2 regions of the Pseudoalteromonas sp. NJ631 genome follow, and region 2 is predicted to be linked to the other one. Evidence: predicted binding sites of a transcription regulator. Region 2 holds the regulator's gene; the other holds the start of a gene.

Region 1 (9,115 bases), on a different contig from region 2:
AAATCGCTGAGTACTATAACGTACAAGTAATAGGTGGCGATACAACGCAAGGTCCATTGACTATCACTGTATGTGCAAAAGGTATTGTACCAACTGGTAAAGCACTCAAGCGCTCAGGTGCGCGAGTGGGTGATTGGATTTATGTAACAGGTCCGCTTGGTGACGCAGGGCTTGCTATTGAAGCGCGAAAGCAAGGCTGGACGCTTGAGCCAAAACACTACAAAGCAGCGCTTGAAAAGTTTCACTATCCTGCGCCACGAGTTGCTGCGGGTCAAGTACTCAGAGGCCTTGCTACCTCTGCAATCGATATCTCAGACGGTTTACTTGCGGATCTTAAGCATATTTTACGTAGCTCGTTAGTTGGCGCTAAGATAAATGCCGATAAAGTCCCACAGTCTGATGCGCTGCGCTCAAGTCTTGATGAAGATGCACGCATGCGGCTCGCGCTCGGTTTTGGTGATGACTACGAGTTACTCTTCACGGTCAATGATAATAACAAAAATGCCGTGGAAACTAGATTGAAGCAATATGGTGTTGAGCCAGTTTGCATTGGCCAAATTACGGCTAATAATGGCGAAATTCAATTGCTCAAAAAAGGTCAACCTTACCAGCTCGCAGGGCTTGGTTTTGAGCATTTTAGCTAGGAGTTGGTTTGGCTAAGCAGTATGTATTTAATTTAAAGAAGCCGCATCAACTCTTTGCACTCGGGTTTGGTCTTGGTTTAGCGAAAAAAGCACCTGGTACTTTTGGTACCTTCGCTGCATTACCGTTTATTTTTGCAACCCAAGGTGCACCAATTTGGCTGCAATGTCTTGTTGCGATTGTCATGACGTTATTTGGGATCTGGGTGTGTGGTAAAACAGCAGACGATGTTAATGTTCATGACCATCCAGCCATTGTCTGGGATGAAGTGGCAGGCTTTTATATTACCATGATAGGGGCGGCACTTAGCTGGCAGTCATTAATCGTTGGCTTTATTTTGTTCCGCTTTTTCGATATTTTGAAGCCGGGTCCGATAAGATGGCTCGATAAACGTTTGCATGGTGGCTCGGGGATTATGCTAGATGATGTATTAGCTGGCATTTTTTCATTGATTTGCGTGCAAGCTTTGTTTAAAACTGGCATTTTAGTCTAACTGTGCTGATGTGATGGAATCGAGATGACAAGGCTATTGTTTTTCATTTTCACTTTGCTGCTACCAATTAAGAGTTTTGCGGCGATAGATGATTACGTAGTTAAACAGTGGAATATCCAAAGTGGATTACCGTCACAAAGCGTTAAGAGTGTCGTTCAAGACAATCAGGGCTACATTTGGCTCGGAACTCAGTTTGGCTTAAGTCGGTTTGACGGTCATCAATTCCAAAACTTCAATACCCAAAATACCGAGTTTTTAAATAGCAATGCCATTAATAAATTGGTGGTAGACCGATTTGGCATGCTCTGGGTTGGCACACGTCGAGGATTGTTAAGACTCAACCCTAAAACCTTAGAAGCTCGACGTTTCGATCTGCAGGGGCCTGTACGGGATATCTTGCAAGATGAAGATGGCGGGATCTGGATTGCTGCGAATGGTCTGTATTATGTTTCTGCGAAAAAGCTGACGTTAGCCGCTAATAACATCGAACAAAGTACGTTAGATGTTACCCAAATCAATCAAATTGTAGGTTCCGTGACTAAAATGGCGCTGGTGCCAGATGGTATTTGGTTGGTAAATGAGCGTCACTTACTTAAAATCAGCGAATCAAGCAATCGCACTGGCGATGGGGTTCGGCTTGAATTGGCAAGTAAAGTGTCATTACCTGAACAGTTAGCACAAACCATCATACATGACTTAGCTTGGGTCGATGGTAAGTTGTTCTTAGCATCAGAGCTGGGCGCCTATTTTCTAGATATTGATGAAGTACTACGTCGTTACCAAGAAGTGGGTAACAATGCGGTATATAAGTTTCTTAACGATAAGGAAGGTGGCCTGTGGGTTTCCACTTATGGGCGATTGTTATACCGACAAAATAATGGCATTTGGCAAGCTGTTGAGCCAATTCAACTAGATCAGAGCATCTGGTTTGCCGATATTTTTATGGATAACGATAATAATATCTGGCTTGCTAGTTTAAATGAGGGACTTTGGCTTGCTCACTCAGGTAAGGTTGAGCGTCATCATATCGGCCAACGGACAAATCAAGCTATCTCAGCAATTACTCAAGGCTCCAATGGTCAATTGTGGGTAGCTAGCAGAGAAGGTCTTGGAATTATTGGGTTAAATGATAGTTATCAACCCGTGCTCACAAGTGCTCAGTTAAATCGCTCTGTAATACACGACTTAGAATTTATCGGTGAAAAGCTCATTCTTGGTACTGACCGTGGTGCGCTTATTTACGAAGATGGCACACTGCAAAAGTTAAATGAGCGAGAGCTCAGGCAAAATCCGGTATTTTCTCTCAGCCCTTCAAATCGTGGGGGGATGTGGTTTGGTACTGGCAGGGGCTTGTATCGCCTTGATTACAAGGGGATAACGCCGTTTGCCTATAATGCCTTTCTCGGTAGCCAATTCGTCACTTTTGTTGAAGACTTCCCTCGATACGGCTTCATTGGTACAAACAAAGGGGCTTATCGTTACAATGATAAGGGGATCGAAAAAATCGGTTCTCAAACGTCATTGGATACCGCTTATATCACCAGTATTTTGCATTTGGATACCGTGACGACTTTAGTTGGCTCACTCAACGATGGGTTATTCTATCGTACCTCAGAGGGTGATTGGTATCAGCTTGATGCTTCAAATGGATTGCCTTACGGATCGATATTTTCGCTGCATTATGACAAGAGCAATCAGCTCATCTGGGTGAGCACAATGAAAGGGGTATATCGCATGCCCGTTGCGCAATTTGGTCACGTTATAGAGAGTTTGCAAGTTGAACAAGTAATAAGCCCATTCGATAGGCAGCTTGATGGCAGACCAAGCCAATGTTGTTCGGGGCTTGGGCATGATGCAGTGGTTGAAACCGAGTCTGCTATTTTTTACCCCAGCTTACAAGGTGTCGTTGAGATCCCTAAAAATGTCCAGCTTTTTGGTGGTGGGGATTTATTGCCAAGGCTAGAGTCATTGTCTACCCACGATAGAGTATTTAGTACAGAATCCTTAAATCAAGTGATCCAGCTTGATACATCGGAGCGTGATCTAACCATTAATTATACTGCAATCGATTTTTACGCGCCGCATAGTATTGAATTTAGATACAAGCTAAAAGGGCACGATACGCAATGGCGTGATGCTCAATCTCGCCGCGAAGCAATTTATACCAATTTACCACCAGGCAACTTCACCTTTGTTTTAGAAGTTAAGCGCCAAGGGCAAGATTGGGAGCAGGCGAAGGTGCTTAACTTATCCATTACGTTACCGCGCCGTTTTGATGAAACGATTTACTTTAGGCTGTTTATCACTTGTGCATTTATATTTATGTTCTATCTCATTTTCTGGGTATTTAGAGCACAAGAAAGAAGGAAGCAAGCCGCACTAGAAGCGTTGATAGCAGAGCGTACGACAGAGCTCAGAAAAGCCAATGAAAAGCTCAATCAGGTCAATACTCAGCTTAAGCTTGTAAGTCACTCAGATGAATTGACGGGGCTACGTAGTCGTCGCTTCCTCTTTGATCAGTTACCAAAAGATGTCGAGCATTATCAGCGCAATGCGCAGTCACTACAGGCTCAAAATAAGAGTTTGGTATTGATGATTATGAACATTGATGATTTTAGCAAAATTAATGATTCTTATGGTCCAATTGGCGGTGATAGCTGTTTGCAGCAATTAGCAACGTTACTCAATACACGAACGCAAGGTTCTGATTATGTCGTCCGTTGGAGCGGTGATGAATTCCTATTACTGCTACGTGACTTTAGCAGAGACTATATCGAAGAGTACGTCAGCGACTTATGTAAGGCGATTGCTGAAACGGATTACCGCTTACCGAATGGTAAAACGACTAAATTAACGGTGTCGATGGGATGGTCATATTATCCATTGCCACTACTAGGTGGTAAGGTCATTGGCTGGGAATCATCTGTGAACTTAGCTGATATCGCATTGCATCAGGTCAAACAACGTGGCGGTGATGGTGCTGCGACAATCATCTTTGACGATCAATTGGATGCATTCGAATTTGAGCAAAGCGCGAACATAGAGTCTCAGTTACAACTTTTGCAAAGCAATGGACTTGCGGAAGTGAGAGTGTGGATGAGGTAATACTCATCACTAGCGCTTAAACTGTCAACCTTGTTTAGGATGGGACAAGAACATAAAAAAGGCTTCCAAATGGAAGCCTTTTTTAGAACAGCTCAAAGTCAAGACTATGGATTTAGCCAGGCCTTAATTTGCTGACTTATTCCTTCGCTGTTTAAACCCAGTTCGGCGTGGATCTCAGTTTGTGAACCATGCTTAATAAACTCATCAGGTAGGCCGAGTAGTTTGATTGGCTTTAGATGGCCTTGGGCTAATAGATATTCGCTCACAGCTGAACCTGCACCACCAGCAATCGCGTTGTCTTCAAGTGTTACAAAGCGCTCGTGAGTTACCACTAACTCTTCGATAAGTGCGGTATCTAAAGGTTTTACAAAGCGCATATCAACTAGTGTAGCATTTAGCTCTGCGGCAACGGTTTGAGCGTTTTCAAGCAATGTACCAAAGCTTAAAATAGCCAGCTTTTCACCTTCTCTTACTACCTTGCCCTTACCAATTTCCAGTTCGCTCATTTCTGCACTAATCTCTGCGCTTCCCGCACTGCCCCTAGGGTATCTTACCGCAGCTGGCCTATCTAGGCGGTGACCGGTATAGAGCATTTGACGACATTCATTGAGGTCGCTTGGTGCCATGATCACCATATTAGGAATGCAGCGCAAAAAGCTTAGATCATAAGCCCCTTGGTGTGTTTCACCATCGGCACCAACGACACCTGCGCGGTCAATAGCAAAAAGTACTGGCAGATTTTGTAGTGCAACATCATGAATTAATTGGTCATAAGCACGTTGTAAAAAGCTTGAATAAATAGCGACAATAGGATTCAAGCCCTCACAGGCAAAGCCAGCACCAAGCGTAACAGCATGTTGCTCAGCAATCGCAACATCAAAATACTGAGTCGGGTACTCTTTAGAGAAGCGCACCATACCAGAACCTTCACGCATTGCAGGTGTAATAGCCATCAGCTTATTATCTTGTGCGGCCATATCACAGAGCCAGTCACCAAATACTTTTGAAAAGGTCGGTGCGCTGGGTTTTGATTTGGGTAAGCTGTGCACGGTTGGATCAAACTTTGGTACGCCATGGTAGCCAATAGGATCCGCCTCTGCAGGCTTATAGCCTTTCCCTTTTTGCGTTTTAACATGCAATAACTGTGGCCCCTTAAGGTTACGCATATTACGCAGCGTATCAACTAGGGTGCCAACATCATGTCCATCAATTGGGCCAATATAGTTAAAGCCAAGCTCTTCAAAGAAAGTGCCTGGGATTATCATCCCTTTTAAATGTTCTTCCATTCTGCCAGCAAGTTCTTTAACTGGTGGCACACCAGCTAACAGCTTTTTGCTGCCTTCACGAATATTGGTATAGAAGCTACCAGAGAGGATCTTAGCGAAATGGTTTGTAAGTGCGCCAACGTTTTCCGAGATAGACATTTCGTTGTCATTCAAGATCACGAGCATGTCCGGATTAACATCTCCCGCGTGGTTCATGGCTTCAAACGCCATACCAGCAGTCATTGCGCCATCACCAATAATAGCAACAGTTTTACGGCCTATTGCCTCTCTTTCAGCGGCAATAGCCATTGCGAGCGCTGCAGAAATTGAGGTGCTTGAGTGACCAACACTAAAGGTATCGTATTGGCTTTCCTCTCGATATGGGAAAGGGTGTAGCCCATCTTTCTGGCGAATAGTATGCATCTGGTCACGGCGGCCTGTTAGGATCTTATGGGGATAAGCCTGATGACCTACGTCCCACACCAATCTATCCTGTGGTGTGTTGTAGACGTAATGCAATGCAACGGTCAGTTCGACCGTGCCAAGACCTGAAGCTAAGTGACCGCTGCTTTGAGAGACTGAGTTTAGCAAATACTCTCGTAATTCATCACTTAACGCAGATAACTTATGCTGGGGTAATTGACGAAGTTGACTTGGGTCGTCAATTAACGCGAGTAAAGGATACTTGCTACTATCAAGTTTCATGGTATTTATCAGAGTCCTAGTGAGTCTTTGCTGAGTACTTACTCGCGCAGCTCACTTCATAATTATTAAAATTCGTCACCAACTGGTCATAATATTATGTTAGCCAGTATTTACAAAGTACTTGTGAATATTTTCTTAGCTTGGCGTAGTTATTTTATACGTCAGCTTAATATTCTCGATCTATGATGTATTTTGCTAAATCTGCAAGTATTTCTGTGTCACCATCTATTTTCGTAAGCGCATCCAGTGCTTCATCTATCAACTGTTCGGCTTTTTCTTTTGCTTGTTCTAAGCCTAACAATGCAGGGTAGGTAGACTTATTATGTTCTATGTCAGAACCTTGTGGCTTACCAAGCACCGCCGTGTCACCTTCTACATCAAGAATGTCATCTCTGACTTGGAATGCAAGGCCTATTGCACGACCATAAGTGCGTATTGCATTACATGCTTGCTCGGTAACTTGCTCTGGGTTGCCGCATAAGATCCCAAGCTCCACAGCACAGCTTAGCAGTGCACCTGTTTTTAGCTTATGAATACGTTCAAGTTCGTCTATGGTAATCGAACGATCAGTAGCCGCTATATCAAGTGCTTGGCCACCAACCATGCCTTGTAGACCTGATGCTTTAGCTAGCGCGGAAATCATTTTTATTTGTGCATGGTGGTTTACTGCGAATTGATGCTCACTTAACAGCTCAAAAGCCAGCGTTTGCAGAGCGTCACCAGCCAAAATAGCAGTCGCCTCGTCAAATTGGATGTGACAAGTTGGACGGCCGCGCCTAAGTTCATCATCATCCATCGCGGGTAAATCATCGTGCACCAACGAATAGCTATGAACACACTCTATTGCAGCAGCGGCCTTGTCTAAGTCTCCTGAAGCCGCACCAAACAATTCACCAGTGCAGTACACCAAGAATGGTCGCAAGCGTTTACCACCATTTTCTATACTGTAGCGCGTTGCGGATTTGATATTTTCTTCAGTATCAATCACATTATCAAAATAGTGTAAAACGGTGGTTTCTACACGAGTCTTAGCTGACAGGAGTTTTTCTTGTAATTTTGCTGACATTAGGCTTCGTTTTCAAATGGCTGTAATTGCGCTTGCTCATCTTCGCCCATTAAAATAGCGACCTGCTGCTCAGCTTGCTGAAGTTTTTGGTTTGAAGCTTTTGCGAGCTTTATCCCACGCTCAAATTGTTTAAGTGCTTGATCCAGAGGTAAGCTACCGTTTTCCATGTCTGCAACGATTTGTTCCAACTCTTGCATGGCCTCTTCAAAGCTCAAATTATCAGGTTTTTTTACTGCCATATGTCACACTGACCCGTAAAGTAAAAGTGTGGCAATTTTAGGGGGATTGCGCGCCAAGGTCAAAAAAACCAGAGACTTTTTGATCTGACGGAGTATCGGCATTACAAGATCTGCTATAAACTCGCATTTTAAACACTTTTTAATATAATAGTGTTAAGTTGTAGAGAAACTTGCCGATAACTCAAACAATAATAACTGCGTGATTTATCACAAATAACTTCCCTCGGAGGACATGTGGATTTAGCAACGGTAATAGGGATCCTGGGTGCCATAGGTTTGATTGTAATGTCGATGGTACTGAGTAGTGATGGCCAGATCGCTATGTTCTATAACACGCCTTCCGTCGTTATCGTATTTGGTGGTTCAATTTTTATCGTATTGTCTAACTTTACGCTTGGACAATTTTTCGGCATTGGTAAAGTGGCCGGCAAGGCCTTCATGTTTAAGATTGAAACCCCTGAAGAGCTGATTGAAAAAGCCGTTGAGCTTGCTGATTCTGCGCGTAAAGGTGGTTTCTTAGCGTTAGAAGAAGCTGAAATTCCCAACCAATTTATGCGTAAAGGCGTTGATATGTTAGTCGACGGCCATGACGCTGATGTTGTACGTGCCACACTGCAAAAAGACATTTCCCTAACGTCTTCAAGACATGAACTAGGCGCGGGTTTATTTAAATCCCTCGCGGATATTGCGCCTGCGATGGGGATGATCGGAACACTCATCGGCTTGGTAGCTATGTTGTCTAACATGGACGACCCAAAAGCAATTGGACCTGCTATGGCTGTTGCACTTTTAACAACTTTGTATGGTGCGTTTTTAGCTAACGTGGTTGCGATCCCTATTCAGGTTAAGCTTGAGCTTCGTAAAGATGAAGAAGAGCGAAATCAGCGGCTCATCTTAGATGCTGTCTTAGGTATTCAGGATGGCCAAAACCCGAAAGTTATTGAAGGCATTTTGAAAAATTATTTGCCTGAATCTAAACGTGGCGCTGAGGCTGAGGAATAACCATGTCAGATGAGAAAGAATGTAAATGTCCTCCTCCAGGTCTTCCCGCCTGGATGGGGACATTTGCTGATCTGATGTCATTACTGATGTGCTTCTTTGTACTGCTACTGGCATTTTCTGAAATGGACGTGCTGAAGTTTAAGCAAATTGCCGGGTCGATGAAGTTTGCTTTTGGTGTGCAAAACAAAATAGAAGTAAAGGATATCCCAAAAGGTACCAGTGTTATCGCGATGGAATTTACTCCTGGTAAGCCAGAGCCAACACCAATTGAAACTATCCAACAGCAAACCGTAGAAATGACGCAACAGATGCTTGAATTTCAGGCCGGTGATGAATCGTCTGCGGGTGGTCGGCAAGAGCAGCGGGGCAATAAGCGTGGTGGTGAGTCAGCCAGTACAGCTCAGGAAATGGCGTCAACGCAAGCAATCGCATCCGCAGATCAAGAACAAGTTAATGAGCTTGTTAAAAAGATTGCGCAGCAGCTAGAAAAGCAAATAATGGATGGTGCGATTGAGCTTGAGTCTCTAGGGCAGCAAATCATTATTCGTATCCAAGAGAATGGTTCTTTCCCAGCAGGTAGTGCGTTTTTACAACCTAA
Region 2 (9,115 bases):
AGTAGGAATGTATGATTAACACAGTTTTAGATCAAGCAAGTGGCCTGCGTAGAATGAGTCAAAATAGCAACCAGGGTGTAAAAGTAATAGCCGTGACCGGTGGAAAAGGTGGGGTGGGTAAAACCAACGTCTCGCTCAATACTGCCATCGCTATGGGCCAACAAGGACAGCGAGTTCTCGTTTTAGATGCGGACTTGGGCTTGGCAAACTGTGATGTGATGTTAGGTCTAAGGGTAGAAAAAAACCTGTCGCACGTGTTGTCGGGTGAATGTGAACTAGATGAGATTCTCGTAGAAGGTCCCGCTGGAATTAAAATTGTACCGGCGACTTCAGGCTCTCAAAGTATGGTAGAGCTGACTCCCGCAGAGCATGCAGGACTTATTCGTGCATTTAGCGAGCTTAACACGCAATTTGATGTATTAATTGTTGATACCGCAGCTGGTATCTCAGATATGGTTCTGAGCTTCTCTCGAGCTGCACAAGATGTGATGGTTGTGGTGTGTGATGAACCGACTTCTATTACAGATGCTTACGCGTTGATCAAAGTTTTGAGCAGAGAGCATGGGGTCTATCGTTTTAAAATTGTTGCCAATATGGTCCGCAGTATGCGTGAAGGGCAAGAATTATTTGCTAAACTTTCAAAAGTTACAGACCGTTTTCTTGATGTAGCACTGGAATTAGTGGCCACCGTACCGTTTGACGAAAACATGCGTAAATCTTCTCGCAGACAAAGAGCTATCGTGGATTTATTTCCGAGTTCTCCTGCGGCGATTGCGATTAAGGGACTTGCCGCTAAGGCAGTGAAATGGCCAATTCCGCATCAACCTTCCGGTCATCTAGAATTTTTCATTGAACAACTTGTAAACGGGTGATTATGGCTTCTCCGGTCAATAGAGCTGCGGGATATCAAACTTCAGACCACATTCATAAGGTGGTTGAACGGCATGCTCCACTTGTCAAAAAAGTGGCGTGCCACCTGATTGCTCGACTTCCGGCAAGTGTGCAACTCGACGATCTGATCCAGTCAGGTATGATTGGGTTGATTGAAGCGTCTAAAAATTTCGATGCAACTAAAGGTGCTAGTTTCGAGACCTTTGCGGGGATCCGTATTCGAGGCGCAATGCTGGATGAAATCCGTCGTGGTGACTGGGCGCCTCGTTCTGTTCACAAAAATAGCCGAATGGTTGCAGAAGCTATATCTGAGCTCGAATCTCTCCTTGGTCGAGAACCAAAAGACACTGAAATCGCTGAAAAACTTGATATATCTCTAGATGAGTACCATCATATTTTACATGATGTAAATGCAAGTAAAGTCATCGGGATTGAGGATCTTGGGGTTGATGAAGACGTGATAACCCCAGCAAACAGCGATTTTGCGCTAGACAAACCGTTTAATAACGTTAAAAATGAACGTTTTAACGAGTCTTTAGTAAATGCTATCAAAGCGTTACCCGAAAGGGATGCTCTGGTTTTATCACTTTACTATAACGACGAAATGAATTTAAAAGAGATTGGTGCCATCCTTGATGTCAGTGAATCTCGAGTAAGCCAAATTCACGGTCAGGCAATGATAAAGCTTAAAGCTAAAATCAATGACTGGATAAATTAGAGTACATAAAATAGTTGGGTTCGAACCTCACTGGAGGAAGTTTTGGATAAGAACATGAAGATTCTCGTGGTTGATGATTTCTCTACTATGAGAAGAATAATCAAAAACCTATTAAGAGATTTAGGCTTTACCAATGTTCAAGAAGCTGATGATGGTAGTACAGCACTTCCGATGCTACAAAATCAGGAGTTTGACTTTGTAGTAACTGATTGGAACATGCCGGGCATGCAAGGTATTGATCTGCTTCGTGCAATACGCGCAGATGAAAAGCTTAAGCACATTCCAGTGTTGATGGTTACCGCAGAAGCGAAAAAAGAACAAATTGTTGCAGCAGCGCAAGCAGGGGTGAACGGATATATTGTTAAGCCGTTTACTGCGGGTACGCTCAAAACTAAGCTTGAAAAAGTATTTGAGCGACTAGGCTAACAGCAAGGGGATATGGCCTATGTCTGTAAATGCTGCGCCTCAAATTACACTTGAACAAGCTAAGCAACTTGTTGAGCTTCTAGAACAAGGTGAACAAGAAAAAGCTGACCAGCTGATTTTAGAAGCTGCTAACAAAGAGCAATCGGAGTTATTTGCAGAAGTTGGAAAGCTAACTCGCCAATTACACGAGTCCTTGAAGAACTTTGAGCTCGATACTCGACTCTCAGATCTCACGACAGAGGCTATACCTGACGCCAAGCAGCGTCTTAATTATGTTATGGAAATGACAGAAAGCGCTGCTAATAAAACGATGGACGCGGTCGAAGAAAGCTTACCTCTTGCGCAGAATCTAGCGGATGAGTTAGCGCAAATAAAGCCCACTTGGGATCGATTGATGAGCAGAGACATTCAACTCGGTGAGTTTAAATCTCTGTGTCATGATCTCGACAGCTTTATGCAGACTTCAAAGACACGTACAGACGAATTACAAGGTTTAATGACTAATGTGCTGATGGCTCAGGACTATCAGGATTTGACTGGGCAGGTTATTCGGCGCGTCATTGAGCTTGTGAGAGAAGTAGAAGATAGTCTCATTCACCTCCTGACTGTTTTTGGTACTTCAGATGAAGCGCCTTCAACTGCTGTGAAAGCGAATGAAAACGAAATAAAAACAACTGAGACTATCAGTGATGAATTGTCTGGACCTGAAGGTCCAATTATTGACGCTGAATCGCGAGATGACGTGGTTTCTGGTCAAGACGAAGTCGATGACTTGCTATCTAGTTTAGGCTTCTAGTTGGAGAGTGTGTATGAGCTTTGAAGTCGATGAAGATATCTTGCAGGACTTTCTTGTTGAAGCAGGCGAAATATTAGAACTGTTATCTGAACAGCTTGTTGAACTAGAAAATAATCCTGAAGATAAAGAACTTCTCAATGCGATTTTCCGTGGCTTCCATACCGTAAAAGGTGGAGCTGGCTTCCTCGGTATGACCGAACTGGTCGATGCCTGTCACGGTGCGGAGAACGTGTTTGATGTACTACGACAAGGGCAACGAAAAGTAACTTCCGAACTGATGGATGTTATTTTGCAATCTTTGGATACGATCAACGAAATGTTCGCTTGTATTCAAAACCGTGAGGAACCAGAAGCGGCCGATCCAGTGTTGCTTGAAACACTCCACAAACTTAGCCAGCCTGCATCTGAAGACGAAGTCAGTGAAGTGATTGACGAACTTGCTTCTGAGCCAGAACCTGTGGTGCCAGATTTAAGTGCGGATGATATTTTATTCGACGCTGATGTTGATTCAGGCGATGATAGCGGTTCTAGCATCGATGAGATAACAGAAGAAGAATTTGAAAATCTTTTAGATGAATTGCACGGTTCAGGTAATGCGCCTGCTGTTGCTCCTGCAACTAAACCTGAAGCTGTATCAACCGCAGATGATGGTGATATCACCGATGACGAATTCGATAACCTCTTAGATGAACTTCATGGTGTTGGTAAATTCGGTGGAGCACCAAATGCGGAAGATGCTGTTGTCCCAGAAGCGAGTGAACCTAAGGCTAAATCAACCTCACCAGCAGCCCCAAGTGGGTCTACTGGCGACGAAGAAATTACCGACGATGAGTTTGAAGCTTTGCTGGACGAGCTTCATGGTAAAGGCAGTGCACCTAAAGCGGTAGATGAATTGCCAGTAGAGGTTTCAGAGACTAAACCTGCTCAACCTGAGCCTGTTAAAGCCGCACCAGCGCCGAAACCCGCTCCGAAGCCTGCGCCTAAAGTTGAAGCTAAGCCTGCGACTCCTGCACCGCAAAAAGAGCCAGAGGCTGCAAAAGCTTCCACACCAGCCGCTGCGAAGAAACCTGCGGCACAAGCTGAGACCACGGTCCGAGTTGATACTAAACGTCTTGATGAAATCATGAATATGGTTGGCGAATTAGTATTGGTTCGTAACCGTTTGGTTAGCTTAGCGAATAACACCAACAGCGAAAGCATGGGTAAAGCTATTTCGAACCTTGATGTAGTCACTGCTGATTTGCAAGGCGCCGTGATGAAAACACGGATGCAGCCAATCAAAAAGGTATTTGGTCGCTTTCCTCGAGTAGTGAGAGACCTTGCTCGCAGCTTGAAAAAAGAAATCAACCTAGTTTTACAAGGTGAAGAGACGGATTTAGATAAAAACTTGGTTGAAGCGCTTGCAGATCCATTGGTCCACTTAGTGAGAAACTCAGTAGACCACGGCATTGAAATGCCTGACGTACGTGAAGCGTCGGGCAAACCAAGAATGGGTACGGTCACATTATCAGCATCTCAGGAGGGAGATCATATTCTTCTCACGATTCGAGATGATGGCGCCGGTATGGATCCTGAGAAGCTTAAAAAAATTGCTATAAATAAAGGCGTGATTGACTCCGATCAAGCAAGCAGACTGTCCGATACCGAAGCCTATAATTTGATCTTTGCACCAGGGTTTTCAACAAAAGAACAAATCTCAGACATTTCTGGTCGTGGTGTTGGGATGGATGTTGTTAAAACGAAGATCACTCAATTGAATGGCTCGGTAAATATACAATCAGAATTGGGTGTTGGTACTGTATTAGAGATTAAGGTACCGCTTACACTGGCTATTTTGCCAACCTTGATGGTGGTAGTCGGAGAGCAAACGTTTGCGTTACCGCTTGCTGGCGTGAACGAGATCTTCCATTTAGATTTGACTAAAACGAATGTGGTTGATGGTCAGTTGACTATCATAGTGAGAGAAAAAGCAATTCCGTTATTTTATCTTGAACATTGGTTGGTAAAAGGTGCGAACAGGAGCATGAGAAAGGCTGAAGGCCATGTTGTCATTGCGCAAATTGGCACTAAACAAGTCGGTTTTGTGGTTGATTCTCTGATAGGTCAAGAGGAAGTCGTAATCAAACCACTAGATGCGTTGTTACAAGGTACGCCAGGTATGGCTGGTGCTACCATCACATCTGATGGTGGTATTGCGCTAATCCTTGATGTCCCCAACTTATTAAAACACTACGCCTAATTTTATTAGGCGTAGTTCGAATTCTAGAGCAGCATTTGTTGCTCTGCTGTAGAGCAAATTAAAGAGCGTTGCCAATGGCAGTTAAAGTGTTAGTCGTAGACGATTCTAGTTTTTTTCGTCGTCGAGTCAGTGAGATTTTAGAAAAAGACAGTGAAATCAAAGTTATAGATTTCGCAGTTAATGGAAAGGAGGCGGTTGAAAAGGCCGCTTCATTACGTCCAGACGTAATTACGATGGACGTGGAAATGCCCGTGCTTGATGGGATCAGTGCGGTGAAGCAGATCATGCAGGCCACTCCGACCCCAATCTTAATGTTTTCTTCGTTAACTCGTGAGGGCGCTAGTGCTACGTTAGATGCACTGGATGCGGGCGCTGTAGATTTTTTACCGAAAAAGTTTGAAGACATCGCTCGTAATAGCGAAGAAGCAATTAAATCATTACAAAATAAGGTAAAGGAAATTGGCCGCCGTCGCGTTAGCCGTTTTACTCGCCCTAGCATTGCGACTCCGCCAAAGCGCGTCGAACCTAGAGCAACTCGTGCTGACACAGGAAGAACAACGATCCCTCAACCGGATAGAAGTTTTCAAAGACCGGTATCTGGTGGTACGTCTAGTGCTGCAGGTGCAAGAGCATCGGGTAAAAAATATGGACTGGTTGCAATTGGCACATCAACAGGTGGACCCGTTGCACTGCAAACAATATTGACCCAGCTGCCAGCAAACTTTCCTCATCCAATTTTACTTATCCAGCATATGCCGGCCGCATTTACACCTGCGTTTGCAGCAAGATTGAATAGTTTATGCCAGATTAAAGTTAAAGAAGCTGAGCAAGGTGATAGATTAATGCCTGGTGTGGCCTATTTAGCCCCTGGTGGTAAGCAAATGCTGGTTGAAAATCGCGGTGGTAGTAAGACACTAAAAGTGTTCGAAGATGATAGTCCAAGGATCACCTATAAGCCCAGCGTTGATGTGACATTTGCAAGTGTTGCAAAAGCTTATGGTGGCGACACGTTAGCGATTGTCTTAACGGGAATGGGCGCAAGATGAAGCGACTTGTGTTGTTTATGGTATGCCTCAAGCTGTCGCTGGCGCTGGACTTTCGTCGGATAGTATCGCCCTACAAGACTTTGCTGTGAGAATTAATAAAGAAGCGGGTAACCAATAGACTAAGTCATCACTTGGTTGCTTTGCTTGAAGCTTGTAAATATCAAACGTCTAAAAAGAATGAATAACACTGAGTTGGTATAGTATCTATTGAACGAAATCAATAGTGATAAGCGAAGGAATATAGAGTGAAAATTTGGACAGTAGCAAATCAAAAAGGTGGCGTGGGTAAAACCACGACGACGGTGAGCTTAGGAGGCATTCTTGCTGAGCAGGGTCACCGAGTTTTACTTATTGATACTGATCCACATGCTTCACTGACATATTACTTTGGTATTGATTCTGAAGAGTTAGAAGTCAGTGTGTATGATATTTTTGCACGCGGCAGCAGCATGACGAGTGAAGAAATTTTACAGTCTCTTTGCCCATCAACCATAGAGAATCTTGATATTTTGCCTGCCACTATGGCCATTGCTACGCTTGATCGTAGTATGGGTAATAAAACGGGCATGGGGCTTATCTTAAAGAAATCGCTCGAAAAAATAGCGGATCAATATGACTATGCTATTTTAGATTGCCCACCAGTGCTTGGGGTACTGATGGTTAACGCATTAGCAGCGAGTGAGCGAATTTTAGTACCTGTCCAAACTGAATTTTTGGCGTTGAAGGGACTAGATAGAATGATGCGCACGATGGAGCTGATGCAGTCTTCACAGCAGAAACAGTATCAATATACTATCATTCCAACTATGTATGATAAACGGACCAAAGCGTCGTTGGAGGCGTATAAAACGTTGCTAGCAACATACAAAGAGGCCGTTTGGCCAGGTGTGGTTCCCGTAGATACCAAATTTAGGGATGCGAGTCTTGCACAGCAAGTCCCAGTACAATTTTGTCCTAAATCACGAGGCGTGTTCGCTTATCGTGCACTATTGGACTATTTGAAGCAGTTAAGCTAGAGAGCATAATGAGTAAGCATTTATTTGCAAATGAAAAGGTGATGAAGCAGTATCTTGGCGCCCTATTACAAGAGGAGCCAGAGATTGAGCAATGCGAATTATCACCAGTTGCAAAGCTACTTGAACAAGTAAAAGAGCCGGAATCCGAACTTGAAGACACAGACCTTCCAGTTGTCGTTGCAACAGAGCCTCAGGAGTCGGTGAGTGAAGTTATTGAAGAACAACCGAGTAAATTAGCTCAAGATCTTGAAGTCACTGAAAATACATCTATTATCAAAGAACAGACAACGATAGAATCAGTCTCTGCAAGGGAAGCCTATCAAGAAGGTGAATTTCAGGCATTGTTTTTTGAAGTTGCAGGCTTAACACTGGCGGTTCCGCTTAAATCACTTGGGGGAATACACCAACTGGGTGAAGTCAATCAACTCTTTGGTAAACCTAAATGGTTTAAAGGCGTGATGCTAAATCGTGAAGAAAAGCTTAATGTTGTTGATACTGCGCAATGGGTAATGCCTGAGAAGTTAACACCAGAATTAGAAGATGCTCTGGATTACCAGTATTTGATTACGCTTGGGGATAGTAATTGGGGATTGTTAGCAGAAAAACTAGTCAACAATTTAACCCTCAAGCCTGAAGACATAAAGTGGCGCACAGCGGATGGTAAACGGCCTTGGTTGGCTGGGGTGATTAAAGAGAAAATGTGCGCGCTGATTGATGTAGAGAATTTAAACCGTTTGCTAGAACAAGGCCTCGATAGTCGAGAGCAGTAACTAGTATATTGATGGAGTGAAACCATGAGCCAAGATAGACTACTTTCTGCAGACAAAAATGCTGATAGTAATGATGAAGTATTGCAATGGGTTACTTACAAGCTTGAAGAGGAAACTTACGGTATCAATGTAATGCAAGTGCAAGAAGTATTGCGTTATACCGAAATTGCACCAGTCCCAGGTGCGCCAAGCTACGTACTCGGGATCATTAATCTACGTGGTAACGTTGTAACGGTTATAGACACACGAGCTAGGTTTGGTCTGCAAAGTGCGGAAGTGACGGATAATTCGAGAATTGTAATAATCGAAGCCGAGAAGCAAGTTATTGGTATCTTAGTCGATAGCGTTGCTGAGGTGGTTTACTTACGTAGCTCGGAAATTGACAGCGCGCCAAACATCGGCACTGAAGAGAGCGCTAAGTTTATCCAAGGCGTATCAAACCGAGAAGGCGAGCTATTGATCTTAGTCGACCTTAATAAGCTATTAAGTGATGACGAATGGGATGAGCTGAGTCATATTTAGATGTCTGAAGTAGTAAACGCACAAACCGTTTTACTCGTCATATCAATAACCTCAAGCATACTTGCGTTAGTATGCTTGAGGTTTGTTTTTGTGCTGGGTAAAAAATTACAGAATGCGCAGGGCCAAACAGCGCAACTTTCGAACTCACTACAAGGGTCTGAGCAACAAATAGCAATTTTACGCAGCGAAGTTGCAGAGTTACGCGCCAGTATCATGAGTATTGGTAAGCGGGTGGTCGCAACCGAGCAAGAATTAAATGATGTTGCGAATCAGCAAGCAGCACAAAAATATGATGATCCCGACGCAAAAATGTATTCTCGTGCCGTGAAAATGGTGGAACTTGGCGCTGATATTGAAGAGGTGATGCGCGAGTGTGAGTTGCCAAGAGCTGAGGCGGAGCTGCTCATGTCTTTACATAACAAATCAAAATGATTGTCTAGGGCCTGTTGACCTTTCAAGTTTGTTTTTGCAGCAGTTTGATTGGTATTTATACAAGGCAGAGCCTGCGTAGCTTAGTTATTCTATGTAAGTTAGGCGATAACACAGAAGAAATTCCAATCAAGCGCTGCCCTTTGAGTTCCCCTGAGTGCGCTTTGTTCTTTGTTGCTCAACTTTTGCCTAGATTACTAGGCGGCAAGTCGAGCGTCGCGATCAAAATACACTCAGGAGAACAAAAATCAAACAGCAAAGG

The links. Region 2 encodes FliA, which starts transcription of late flagellar genes. Its sites were predicted from a motif close to CTAAAGNTNNNNNNNNNNNNGCCGATA; they were not measured.
Region 1: a site for FliA is predicted at 7,668-7,694, ahead of pomA (flagellar motor protein PomA). Genes of this name have one in related genera too.

What each region holds. Positions count from the first base shown of each region.
Region 1 covers NZ_AKXJ01000001.1:609,430-618,544, reverse strand. The annotation lists gene thiL (thiamine-phosphate kinase) at 1-644, shown strand, start outside; gene A587_RS0102960 (phosphatidylglycerophosphatase A family protein) at 653-1,135, shown strand; gene A587_RS0102955 (ligand-binding sensor domain-containing diguanylate cyclase) at 1,160-4,240, shown strand; gene dxs (1-deoxy-D-xylulose-5-phosphate synthase) at 4,345-6,210, opposite strand; gene ispA ((2E,6E)-farnesyl diphosphate synthase) at 6,377-7,276, opposite strand; gene xseB (exodeoxyribonuclease VII small subunit) at 7,276-7,515, opposite strand; gene pomA (flagellar motor protein PomA) at 7,750-8,517, shown strand; gene A587_RS0102930 (flagellar motor protein MotB) at 8,520-9,115, shown strand, end outside.
Region 2 covers NZ_AKXJ01000007.1:84,999-94,113, reverse strand. The annotation lists gene flhF (flagellar biosynthesis protein FlhF) at 1-19, shown strand, start outside; gene A587_RS0113610 (MinD/ParA family protein) at 12-872, shown strand; gene A587_RS0113605 (RNA polymerase sigma factor FliA) at 875-1,609, shown strand; gene cheY (chemotaxis response regulator CheY) at 1,652-2,035, shown strand; gene A587_RS0113595 (protein phosphatase CheZ) at 2,055-2,831, shown strand; gene A587_RS0113590 (chemotaxis protein CheA) at 2,845-5,070, shown strand; partial or broken gene A587_RS24080 (protein-glutamate methylesterase/protein-glutamine glutaminase) at 5,145-6,234, shown strand; gene A587_RS0113580 (ParA family protein) at 6,362-7,132, shown strand; gene A587_RS0113575 (chemotaxis protein CheW) at 7,141-7,902, shown strand; gene A587_RS0113570 (chemotaxis protein CheW) at 7,927-8,424, shown strand; gene A587_RS0113565 (DUF2802 domain-containing protein) at 8,425-8,856, shown strand.